Regions from separate parts of the Peribacillus simplex NBRC 15720 genome, predicted to be linked through region 3. Evidence: riboswitches for the same ligand, from Rfam matches in the RefSeq annotation. Region 3 holds a riboswitch; each other region holds the start of a gene.

Region 1 (4,259 bases), 1.0 Mb from region 3:
TTGTTTAGCACCTTCTTTATTATCGGCTTTGTATCGTTTGGAGGCGGATACGCCATGATTCCCATAATAGAATCGGAAGTCTCACAGCATGGATGGATGACGACACAACAATTTACCGATATAATCGCCATTTCCGGTATGTCCCCAGGACCTGTCACCGCCAATAGTGCCATTCTCGTTGGCTATTCGACTGCTGGATTAGCAGGAGCCATATCATCTGCTCTCGGAATCTTGCTACCTGCTATTATATTCGTAACCGTTATAGCCACCTTCTTCAGCAAATTGAATCATTATCCAGTTATTCAATCCATGTTTTATGGATTAAGACCCATTGTCACTAGTTTAATCCTCTTTGCAGCGATCAGTTTAGCACTTTCCAATCATATGATAGCACCGTACTTTTCATGGCATACGATAAGCTTATTACTCGTTTTTGGATTATCGTTATTTGCCCTAATGAAATTACGCTGGCACCCAGCCTATGTAATTATTCTTTCTGGTTTAGTTGGTGTAGTCCTCTATTCATGACAAATGTCGCACACACAACCATTATCAATATGGACCGGAATTAAGCAGTTATTTTGGTAATGAAAAAAATTGTTTACCATAAATTAAAGAAATACCAAGCAGATGAATTGGAATTTCCAGTTTAGATGAAGACGGCCTTGATTAGTTTCTGAACACTGAGGAACCCTTATACTGACATAAGAGCGAGGATGACTTTTGAATAATTTTTTTGCTTATGTTTTGTCACCCATACAGAAAACACCCTGCATCCAATGATTCAGGGTGTTTTTTCATTATTATTCTCATTTTAAGAAGTACGTTTCTTCATTTCATCATCTACCGGCTGAAATCGCGGATAGCCAATCAAGATGGCAACGACTCCACAAAGTCCAATTAGTATTGGGTAATATGAATACGGCAAGATGCTTATCGGAGAAATCTTTGCTACCCCTGCTGCAACAAGCAGTTGTGCCCCATATGGAATCAACCCCTGGATGCAACAGGCAAAAACGTCAAGCAAGCTCGCCGATTTACGTGGATCAATCCCATACTTTTCAGCAATATTTTTGGCAAGTGGCCCGGCAATGATAATGGAAATTGTGTTATTTGCCGTGGAAAGGTTCGTCAAACCAACAAGCCCGGCAATGCTGAATTCCGCCCCTTTTTTTGTTTTGCTGTTTCGGGTCACGAGGTGGAGAAGATAATCGATTCCGCCATTATGCTTGATTACAGCTACCATGCCTGCAATTAAAATGGCTAGGAAAGAGATTTCATACATTCCCGCCATCCCTTCTCCGATTTTTTGAATAACACCCAACGGTTGATAACTTCCATCCGCCAAGCCGATAATTCCGGCAAATACGATTCCGATGGAAAGGACCAGGAACACATTGACTCCTGCCAATGCAGTGATCAATACGCAAAGATATGGAAGAATCTTCACCCAATTATAAGAATGCTGGGAGATGTCGGCTTGTTCACCCATCGTTAAAATTCCAAGGATGGCACATGTGATGATGGCCGCAGGTAAAACGATGAAAAAATTCACTTTAAACTTATCCTTCATTTTCGTTCCCTGAGTTCGAACTGCAGCGATTGTCGTATCCGAAATGAAGGAAAGGTTATCCCCAAACATCGCACCACCAATAACGGCCGCCATTGAAAGGGCAAGCGAAATATCGGTTTGCTCACTAATTCCAACCCCAATAGGTGCTAGGGCAACAATCGTTCCCATGCTTGTCCCCATAGATAAAGAAATAAAACAAGCAATAATGAAAATCCCTACCATTAATAGATTTTGCGGAAAAACAGCTAAGGCAAGATTAACCGTTGACTCAACTGCCCCCATGCCATTTGCAACTTCGGCAAAAGCGCCTGCTAAAAGGAAAATGATAACCATTAACATAATATTGGCGTCCCCGGCACCTTTACAGAAGATATCAACCTTATGATTGAATGTCTCTTTCCGATTCATTGCCAATGCAGCTGCTGATGCAATTGAAATCGCTACAATCACCGGAAATGAATAAAAATCTTTAGTGATGATTCCGGACCCTATAAATAAAATTAAAAAAACGACAAATGGGATCAATGCCCATGGATTCCCTTTATTGTTTGCACTCATGATGAACACCTCTTTTTATTTTTCCCATGACTTGTGTCACAGCTATTATTCTGTTAATGGTTTTCGCAAATAACACCAATTTGAACTTGATTATCCAGTCATGGAGCTATAGCTAAAAAACTGTCGGCATAAAAAAGACCCCTTCTATTAAACAACAAGAAGAGGTCTTTTAATTTATAAAAAACACCCTCCTTATCTTTCAGGCGAAAATCTGCCTGCTGGATTTGGCACAGCACTCCTATTAAGTCTGCTGCCGAGACATCTTCGGGCCAGTCCCTCCGTCTCTCTTGATAAGAAGATCTAAATTATATAATTTATCAAATATTACGATGTCTACCAAAAAAGTACCAGGCTGGAAACTTGCCGAAACCATCTGAGTTTGTGAAAGTGACATCGAAAGTCGTATTGAAAAGCAAATATAAGAGTACAGCATTTTGTCTATTTTCGCAAGGTTTAGTTTTATAGTATTTCACATACACTCCTTAATGATTATAAAGAGATCTTGACATGTGCAGTTAATCAGTTTATTTCAATAATGAAACTCTTGTAATATTTGAATAAAACCTAAATATAGCCATTTTGGGACGGAACTAATATAAAAAAGAGGTCTAATGACCTCTCAGCAAATTTGTTGTATTAGGTTAGGTGAGTTATTTTTAGTCGAGTTCACATCAGTCGATACTTCAAATGCTTCCATCTGTTCCGAATCGAATGACTTTAAATACTGTTGCAGATATGCAGGATCATTAATGGATGGATTCAACCAATCTTTTTCATCTTCTGGTTTAAGGATAACAGGCATACGATCATGAATGCTGGTCATTATCTCATTAGGAACGGTTGTTATAACGGAGCACGAATAGATGCTGATGCCTTCAGGAGATTTCCAGGATTCCCAGAGACCGGCCATTCCAAATGGAGCATGGTTCTTCAGTTTTATTCGCATCGGTATTTTTCTCTCTGGTGTCTTCTTCCATTCATAAAAAGAGTCAGCAATTATCAAGCATCTCTTCTTCTTATACGCATTCTTGTAGCTTGCTTTCTCTGCAATGGTTTCCGCTCTGGCATTGATCATTTTATAGCCCACTTTTTCGTCTTTTGCCCAGAAAGGAATGAGTCCCCACCTAAGATATCCAAGTCGATTCCTTGCCCCGTCATTAATGACGGAGAGCACGGATTGGGAGGGAGCAATATTGTAGCTGAATTGGTATTCCCCATCAAATGATCCTTGAATATCAAACCGTTCTTTTATTTCTTCAATGTCAGTAAAAAGGGTGTAACGTCCACACATAATATCGCCTACCGTATTAAGATTTATTACAGTGTAACAAATGGAACAGGCAGGCACAAATCAGCGTTCTAAAATCCTGATGTCGGTAAATGGTTGATTAAATAATTCGCTGGAAATCAAAAGAGTGCCAAGGACTTCTCTTTCATCTTCAGCTTTAATGATTTCCGACAAAATTAAGGTACTGCCATTCCTGACCGTTACTTTATATTCATTCATGTAATCCCCCCTCAAAAGGCTAGATGGTTGTTATTATAAACCAAAAACCCCCAAGTATCAGTATTGAACTTTGGAAGAGTCATGGTCAATCTTCTAATGGAGAGGCCGCATGGAGGTTCCTTTATACTTCTAAGGGTTAGTCGAACGAGGCAATGCCTGAGACCATAACTCCTTGTAAAGGAGGCGTAAAAAAGACTGTCCATGAATGATTCATGGACAATCTGGGCACTGTCAAAGGTTATTCGATTCAATACTGATAATTTGATTATGGAGATAGCATTGAGGCAAGCCCCAACAGTCGGTACGAAAAGGCACGCTCTTCTAGAAGAACCAAATTGGAGTTGCCCCTATTCCAAGTCCATTCATTATTTAAAATGCAGCAAAACCTCATTTATTAAATGTGCTGCCAATGTAACGGTTTTATTATTTTCGTCCAACGAAGGATTCACTTCCGAGATATCAAAGGAGAGGATCTTTTCATTCGATACGATATGCCTAATAATGGCACGGACCAATTTCGGATTCAGTCCAAACGGCGATGGAGCACTTACCCCAGGTGCGTAGGCTGAATCAATAACGTCCGTACATAATGTAAGAATAATGTAGTCATTTTCCTTAACG
Region 2 (4,259 bases), 1.8 Mb from region 3:
TTTTTTTTTGAACAAAGTGGAATAATAAAATTGTTCTTCTCTTTAAAAATAAGTTATGAGGTGACGAATATGCATACGATGTGGAAGGGGAGCATATCATTCGGTTTGGTGAACATTCCGATCAAACTTCATGCTGCAACGGAGGACAAGGATATTTCTTTAAGGACGTTGCATAAGGAATGTCATTCACCGATTAAATACGAAAAGGTTTGTCCGGTATGCCAGAAGGAAGTGGGGAAGGATGATATAGTCCGCGCTTTTGAGTATACAAAGGGAAAATTTGTTGTATTGGAAGACAATGAACTAGAACAACTGAAAAAACAAAACGAAGAAAAAGCCGTGGAAATCGTGGATTTCGTTAAAATTGAAGAAATAGATCCCATTTATTTTAATCGGAGTTATTACATGTCCCCTAACGACGGAGGGATAAAAGCTTATTCCCTTTTGAGGCAGGCCCTCAAGGAATCGAATAAGGTAGGGTTAGCGAAAATCATCATTCGCTCTAAAGAACAAATGGCGGTAATACGAGTCGTTGATAATACCTTGGTGATGGAAACGATTCATTATCCGGATGAAGTTCGCTCCACAGCGGATGTTCCGAATATCCCTGCCAATGATACCATTGTAAAAAAAGAAATCGATACCGCCGTTCTATTGATAGATCAATTAACGACTACTTTCGATCCGACAAAATACACCGATGACTATCGAACCGCGTTACTTGAATTGATTGAATCAAAGAAAACGGGACAGACGACGATTACTGCCAAAACAAAAGAACCAGTTTCCAACAATGTAACCGATTTAATGGAGGCATTACAGGCATCCATTGACCGTACGAAACATGATGAACCGGAAAAGAAAAAGACGACCCGAAAGAAAGCGGCACCGAAAAAAAAGAAACAAGCTTAAACAGGAAGCTGAGCGGAAGACGTATGATGTCGCTCGGCTTTCTGCTTGTTATAGCCCGGGGTCTTGCCTTCTAATAAGGTAATGAAAGTGACTTTACAGGGAGAGAATTACATAGGGAAGGAAAGTACAAATAGGTAGGTGGATCACGATTTAAGGAACTGAATGGAATTAAAAGAAAATGATGGATGGAAATGAAGGCAAAAAAATTCGCTCCCTAAAGAGCGACAATGAGGAATTCAATCGTGAAAATCAACATATAGGCGAACGGTTGTAGTTTTCGACTATATATTGTGTTCATATTCTACCATATTTAATTCTGAAATAGCAACAAAATTACTGAAACTAACATATGAATTTTTCTGGAAATCAATGATATTTCGCCCATTTAACAGCTCATGTGGTTTTTGCATATTCAGATTTGCTATATTCTTAAAAAAAACTACAGGATAAAATGGATTTTTAGTATAATTTATACATATTGGATGATATAAATTAAATATGAATGGAAGATGCAAAATGGAAAATGGAATAATCAAATCACTTCATGCCGGGAAGCCGAAACATGATATTTTTTCGAATATCGATATCTTTTCAGCCATGGATAAACAAGCAAAGGATAATGTGACTGTGACTAAATCAGGCATAATTGGTGATGGGGTAGGTAATGTAAAGTTCCATGGAGGTCCTGATCGGGCTTTGTGCTTTTACCCCTTTGAGCATTATTCATTATGGAATGAAAAATTCTCTAAAAAGCTGGATATCCCTGCATTCGGTGAAAATTTAACCATAGCGGGGATGAGGGAAGAAACAACGTATATCGGCGATATATATCAAATAGGCAATGTGATTGTTCAAATTAACCAGGGGAGGATACCTTGTTCGACCATTTCCCACTTCAATCAAGAACCTAAGTTTTTGGAACTCGTGCTGAAAACGAGTTTCACTGGTTATTTTGCAAGAGTACTTCAAGAAGGAACGATAAATAAACAAAACGAGATTGTGCTAATAGATCGTTTGCAAGAAAAAATTTCAGTTCATTATGCAGCAGAGGTAATCCTTCATAAACGAGATGGACTTGAAGGAGCAAATGCTTTACTTACACTAGACTCGTTAGCGGAAGACTGGAAACAAAGGATCTTGAAGAGGGTTCAAGCTGCAAAAGATTGAATCATTTTTGCAAAAGTGAAAAAAATGTCGATCAGGTATTGAAATTGACAGATTATTAATGTAAATTAAGTATAATCAAATTTTGAAATCTTGTGAAAATTATATAAATGGATCTTATCGAGAGAGGTGGAGGGACTGGCCCGAAGAAACCTCAGCAACCAGCTTAGGCAAAGGTGCTAAATCCAGCAAGCAGAGCTTGATAGATGAGGAGAATGTTTCAATAAACCTTCTTCTTTGAGAAGGTTTTTTTTCCTTTTCTCTCATACTCTTAGAATACGACAAAAACAGGATTGTTTTTGAGAGAGGGTGTAATGATGAATTTTCGTAAAGAAGTTAAAGAAAGAATGCTGGTTGGGGAAGGGGCAATGGGGACCTTACTGTACTCTAATGGCATCGATCAATGTTATGAGGAATTAAACTGCACGAACCCAGATCAAATAGAGTCCATCCATCGTGCTTATCTGGAAGCTGGTGCAGATATCCTTCAATCGAATACATACGGAGCCAATTTCAACAAATTGAAACGGCATGGACTTGAAGATGAAGTGAGCAGAATCAATCGTCAGGGAGTCATTCTTGCTAAAAAAGCGGCAAAAGGAAAGGCATATGTCTTCGGTACCATAGGGGCACAGCGGAGTATCAGGAAATCGGATTTAAGCTTGGAAGAGATAAAACGGGGTTTTCGTGAACAGCTATACAGTCTGCTGATGGAAAACCCTGATGGGATTCTCTTGGAAACATTTTATGACTTGGAGGAACTGGAAACCGTCCTGCAAATCGTTAAAAATGAAACCGGACTGCCGATCATCGCAAATGTTTCAATGCATGAACTTGGCAATCTTCAAAATGGAATCCATTTAAATGAAGCCTTTCAAAAACTCGAGCAATTGGGTGCCGATGTTGTCGGGGTGAATTGCCGTCTCGGTCCACATCATATGATTCGCGCATTGGAAGAAGTGAGTTTGCCAAAGCAAGCATCGATTGCCATTTATCCTAATGCCAGCCTCCCGGATTATGTGGATGGAAGGCTCGTCTATAAAGCTGTGCCGGAATATTTCGGTTCAAGTGCCCTGGAACTTCGTGAGCAAGGTGCCACGATCATAGGAGGGTGCTGTGGAACGACTCCACTGCATATCCAAGCTGTAAAGAATGCGATTGGAAGTTTGGCTCCCGTGAAAGAGAAATTTACGAAATCCCGCGAAATAGAAATAATTGAAGTGAACGACAGAGAATTGGAACTTCCCCTTTACGAAAAGGCCAAAACAGAAAGGACGATTCTTGTTGAACTTGATCCACCGAAAAAGCTGGGAATAGAGAGCTTCATGACTGGTGCTGAGGTTTTGAAAAAAGCAGGGGTCGATTCCATTACATTAGCGGATAATTCACTTGCCTCACCAAGGATATCGAATGATGCACTTGCTAATTTACTGAAGAACCAATTGAATATAAAGCCGATGGTGCATATAACATGCCGTGATCGAAATTTGATTGGCCTGCAGTCACATTTAATGGGTCTGCAGACGGTGGGGCTGAACGAAATATTGATCATCACCGGTGACCCTTCAAAAATTGGGGACTTCCCGGGTGCCACTTCGGTTTATGATTTATCTTCCTTTGACCTAATAAGCATGGTCAAACAATTTAATGAAGGTCTTTCCTATTCTGGTCAAAGTTTGGGCCAACGGGCCAATTTTAAAATTGCAGCAGCTTTTAATCCCAATGTGAAATATTTGGATAAAGCCGTACTGAGAATGGAAAAGAAGATTGCCTGCGGTGCTCAATCCTTTTTGACGCAGCCAATTTATTCGGTGGAGCAGATCGAGGAAGTATATGAGGCTACAAAACATTTAGATACCCCGATTTTCATCGGTATCATGCCTTTGACAAGCACAAGGAATGCCGAATTCATCCATAATGAGATCCCAGGAATCAAATTGCCTGATAATGTTAGAAGGGCAATGGCTTTAGCGGGGGATGACCCTGTAAAGTCAAGGATTGAAGGGGTAAATATCGCACGAGAGCTTGTGGACGCTGCAAGGGAAAAATTCAAGGGCATATATTTAATCACTCCGTTCCTTCGCTATGAAATGACGGCGGAACTTACGAAATATATTAGAAAAGTCGATAGTAAACATACATCAGAGGTGGCAGTTCATGAATAAAAAAGCGATTCAAGATCA
Region 3 (4,259 bases):
AGAACGGCTTTGGGACCCATTTCTTGTATCGAAATGCATGCCCTGTAGAAATCTTGTTCCGTCCGAATCGACAAACCTGTAAGTACTTCCGCTTCCGGTACATTTGGGGTTACAAGTGTTGCAAGCGGAAGCAAATCCATTTTTAAGGCAGAGACAGCTTTTTCGTCGAGCAAATGGTGGCCGCTTTTGGAAATCATGACAGGGTCAAGGATAACGATGGCAGGCATGAAGGTTTTAAGGGACGCAGCGACTGTTTCCACTATTTCTTTTGATCCAAGCATGCCTATTTTTACTGCATCGACAGGAATATCTTCAAAGATAGCAGCAATTTGATCTGATATGATAGCTGTTTCAATTGGCTGTACTGAACGGACTTCCATTGTATTTTGTGCGGTTACGGCTGTGATGGCAGACATCCCAAAGACACCATGTGCAGAAAATGTTTTTAGATCCGCTTGTATTCCAGCACCGCCCCCTGAATCAGAGCCTGCGATGGTTAATGCTGTTTTCATAAAAAAACCCCTTCATATAATTATTTTTTAGAAGTATTTTAAGTAATATGAAAGCTAAAATCGCACCTGCGAATGAACTGAGCATAAAAGCCGGTAAAAAACCAAAAAGAGCAGCTTTTTCTCCCAATAGGAGGATGGCAAGTGGATAACAGGCTAGGGAACCGAGAATGCCGGTCCCGATCACTTCCCCTAAGCAAGCGAATTTTAAGCTTTGTGTTTTTCGATAAAGGATGGCAGCCAAAAGTGCACCGATCATGCTGCCGGGAAAGGCGAAAATTGAACCGGTACCAGACATGTTTCTAATGATGGATACTAAAAAGGCTTGAGTCACAGCATAAGCAGGCCCTAATAGAACGGCAGTCAGGACATTTGCCAGATGCTGAATAGGAAAGACCTTTGCAAATCCTGCAGGGATGAAAATAAATGAACTGGTCAGCGTCGTTATAGCCGTGATCATTGCAGTCAACGTCAGTTTCTTGATAGGATTTATCATCATGTCAACGACCTACAGTGGCCAATCCTGCTCATTTTGAACCATATCCCAGAATAAATATTCATATCGGGAAGTAACCAAAAAGTGCTTTTCTAATCTAAGAAGTTCCTTTTCTGGCATCCCTTCCGTCAATTCTTCCAACAAAGCGATCAGCCACTTGTGTGCTTCCCCGAATTCAGGAGATGAATAGGACCTTATCCAATCTGCATAGCGATTGTTCTCCAATGCTGCTCCATTTTGTTCTTTTAATAGCAAACCGATTTCATAATAATCCCAAGCGCAAGGCAGGAGACAGGCGATCAAGTCTGCCAAAGTCCCATGCTGAGCTGCATTTAGCATGTAACCTGTATAGGCTAGAGTGGTTGGAGTAGGTTCTGTATCTTCCAATTCCTTGGAACTGATCCCGAATTCGGAGGCATAATGCCGATGAATATCCATTTCCACTTGAAGGGTTTCATTTAAAATACTCGCAAACTTTGCCATGGTTTCGATGTTATGAGCTTTGATGACACCTAAAGCAAAGAGCTTGGAATAATCCATGAGATAGATATAGTCCTGCTTCAGGTAATAGGCAAATTTCTTTTCAGGAAGAGTGCCGTTTCCAATTGCCTGGACAAAGGGATGTGAATGGTTCCTTTTCCAAATCTCTTTTGCCCGTGCATGCAGTCTATCACTGAATGTTTCTAATTTAGTATTCTCCATTGTTCATCCTCCTTTAGAATGGATCCCCTTGTAAATAAAAAAACCCGTTCCTGAATACGGAACGGGGTAGATGGATATAGCCTGTAAATGGACGATATCATCCACTTCCCTCCGCCGGTATGAGCCGGTTCAGGTTCAAAGGGTCCGGAACTAATTCCATCTCAGTCTTAAAAAAAGACTCCCCTAGTGGTGTGAATTGTATGTAATTACTGACATCATATCAGAAAGACAAGAAAATGCAACCCGTATTTGAAAGAGCAATCACTTTATGTCCAGGAAAAAAGGGAGAACCAGGTAATTGACTTTTGATGATTATTAGGATAAAATCATGTCTACATCATTTATATATCGAATTCTTATCCAGAGAGGTGGAGGGACTTGGCCCAATGAAACCTCGGCAGCGGACCCGTTTTGGGAACTGTGCTAAATCCAACAAGCGTATGCTTGGAAGATAAGAAGAGCCGTACGGACACTGTCAGCCTCTTCTTGAATTAGAAGGGGCTTTTATTTTTGGGAAATAACGTTTAGTGACATAATAGAAAAGGTATATATAATTTGGTGAAAATCAAACAAGTTGATAAAGTTTAGCTATCTAGAAGCAGGCTCTAGGATGACTAGGAAAGGAGCCATTTACATGGCAGAATTATTTAAGAGGATTGAACAGAGGAAGGCAAAGCTTATTGAAGAGTTATTGGCTAATGGAGTATACAAAACCTCTGATGAAAGGCACCTTTATGATGCCCCATTAAAAGTACTTGAAGATGAATATAAGATTGTTATAAATAGACCTAATAACGAGTCACCTTCTGAATGGATGACATAGTAAGTGATGGACTATATTTTGGGTTCTTTGATAAGGGATATGATGTAAGCATTCGCAGTCTACACTAGTGGGTGCTTTTTTTGCGTTTAATAGAAAATGACATAAAATATACATAATTAAAGAATAAAATAGGTTATTTGTCACATTTATCCTATAAAATAACACATTTAATTTCTGAAAAATAGTTGATTTTAACTAGTAGTTTCATTATGATGAAAGTGTAAAAATATTGAATAAATGGGAGGTGACTATATAATGCCTTGCCGTAAGGTAACTATAGAAAAAGTAGAAGAGAAGAGACAAGAAATGATCAAATTGGCAGCAATTTACGGCCTAACAAGTCTGCTAACTGTTCAAGCCAGTCAAGAATTGGATACGCTATTAAATGCGTTAACAAGTAAAAGAGATTCTGAATATTTTTCCCTCCAGAAAGCATATAGGTATTTTTAAATTAGCCAATTCGACCTCGATTAATCTGAAAAAGCTACTGCTCAAGGCAATAGCTCTAAAGAATTATATTAAATATCGACACGTTTACCAAGAATGATCAAATCCCTCTCAATGCCATCCAGCTCGGCAACTTGAGGTAAATGTGCCCATTCTTCAAACCCGAACTTTGAAAAAAGCTTAAGGCTTGGTATATTGTGAGCGAAAATGAAACCCAATAGAGTCTTAACACCTAATTTTGGACTCAATTCAATTGCCTTTTGAATCGAAATTTGACCGATTCCTTTTCCCCGGAAATAATCATCAATATAAATGCTGATTTCGGCAGTGGAATTATAGGCCGGTCGGCCATAAAAGGATTGAAAGCTCATCCATCCAGCAGTTTTCCCTTCTATAGTAATGATATATAGCGGTCTACTTTCTGAATGATGTTCCTCAAACCATTTAACCCTCGATTGGACGGATACAGGTTCCGTATCTGCCGTGACCATTCTTGAAGCAATTGTCGAATTATATATTTCAACAATTCTGGGTAGATCAGATAGTTCTGCCTCACTAAACTCTATGTGTTCTTCCATGATTAAAACTCCTAACTATCATTTATTCAATCTCCAGAATGAAGGGAAATCCCGTTTTTTGTTAAGGGACGGTGAATGACACCCAATCCATTGAAAGTTTTATATTATCATACACGCTTAACTCTTTATCTGACAATTCTTTTTTTATGTTAAGACTGCAGATTTTTTGGGTATGTAAAAGATTAAATGCTTCTAGTAAAAAGACAAGAGGAGAACCAAATGAAAAAATTGGCAGGTTTATTGATTATAGTACTAGTTATATGTTTTGCTGCATATGAATTTCAGGCCTCGGAGTCGGAGGATGTGCAAAGGGTGATGGCTTTTGGAGATTCATTAACCTATGGAAAAGGGGATAAGGACGGGGAAGGATATATAGAAGGTCTGGAAGATGAATTGAATAATCCGGAATCGGAACAAAAAGTGAGTTTTTGGAATTACGGTATAAAAGGCCAGGAAACGGATGGGGTGATGAAACAGCTTGATGATTACCGCATTAAAACGAAACTTGATGAAGCCGATACTTTCATCGTTTATATTGGAACGAATGACTTGATCAATAGTAATGGAGGGGACTTGGAGAAAATAAGTGACCGAAAAATCAATGAGGGTAAACGGGAGTATATCAGCCATCTGAATAAGATTACATCAACACTGATAGATGCAAACGGTAAAGCGGATATTCTGGTAGTAGGACTATATAACCC

The links. Region 3 has a riboswitch for S-adenosylmethionine ahead of BS1321_RS05630 (Fur-regulated basic protein FbpA). Riboswitches for the same ligand answer to the same signal wherever they lie in the genome.
Region 1: it holds a riboswitch for S-adenosylmethionine, as region 3 does, so the genes downstream of both, BS1321_RS01045 (Na+/H+ antiporter NhaC family protein) here and BS1321_RS05630 (Fur-regulated basic protein FbpA) in region 3, are expected to answer to the same signal.
Region 2: it holds a riboswitch for S-adenosylmethionine, as region 3 does, so the genes downstream of both, BS1321_RS24340 (bifunctional homocysteine S-methyltransferase/methylenetetrahydrofolate reductase) here and BS1321_RS05630 (Fur-regulated basic protein FbpA) in region 3, are expected to answer to the same signal.

Annotation. Positions count from the first base shown of each region.
Region 1 is NZ_CP017704.1:210,942-215,200, forward strand. Features, by position in the region: gene BS1321_RS01040 (chromate transporter) at 1-528, shown strand, start outside; gene BS1321_RS01045 (Na+/H+ antiporter NhaC family protein) at 815-2,131, opposite strand; SAM riboswitch class I at 2,321-2,428, opposite strand; gene BS1321_RS01050 (SOS response-associated peptidase) at 2,751-3,422, opposite strand; gene BS1321_RS27245 (hypothetical protein) at 3,483-3,638, opposite strand; gene hutG (formimidoylglutamase) at 4,004-4,259, opposite strand, start outside.
Region 2 is NZ_CP017704.1:5,023,758-5,028,016, forward strand. Features, by position in the region: gene ku (non-homologous end joining protein Ku) at 70-912, shown strand; gene BS1321_RS24335 (MOSC domain-containing protein) at 1,429-2,079, shown strand; SAM riboswitch class I at 2,191-2,289, shown strand; gene BS1321_RS24340 (bifunctional homocysteine S-methyltransferase/methylenetetrahydrofolate reductase) at 2,394-4,241, shown strand; gene metH (methionine synthase) at 4,234-4,259, shown strand, end outside.
Region 3 is NZ_CP017704.1:1,208,569-1,212,827, reverse strand. Features, by position in the region: gene thiD (bifunctional hydroxymethylpyrimidine kinase/phosphomethylpyrimidine kinase) at 1-512, opposite strand, end outside; gene thiW (energy coupling factor transporter S component ThiW) at 481-1,008, opposite strand; gene tenA (thiaminase II) at 1,018-1,707, opposite strand; TPP riboswitch at 1,797-1,902, opposite strand; SAM riboswitch class I at 2,061-2,165, shown strand; gene BS1321_RS05630 (Fur-regulated basic protein FbpA) at 2,342-2,530, shown strand; gene BS1321_RS05625 (aspartyl-phosphate phosphatase Spo0E family protein) at 2,786-2,980, shown strand; gene BS1321_RS05620 (GNAT family N-acetyltransferase) at 3,049-3,555, opposite strand; gene BS1321_RS05615 (GDSL-type esterase/lipase family protein) at 3,775-4,259, shown strand, end outside.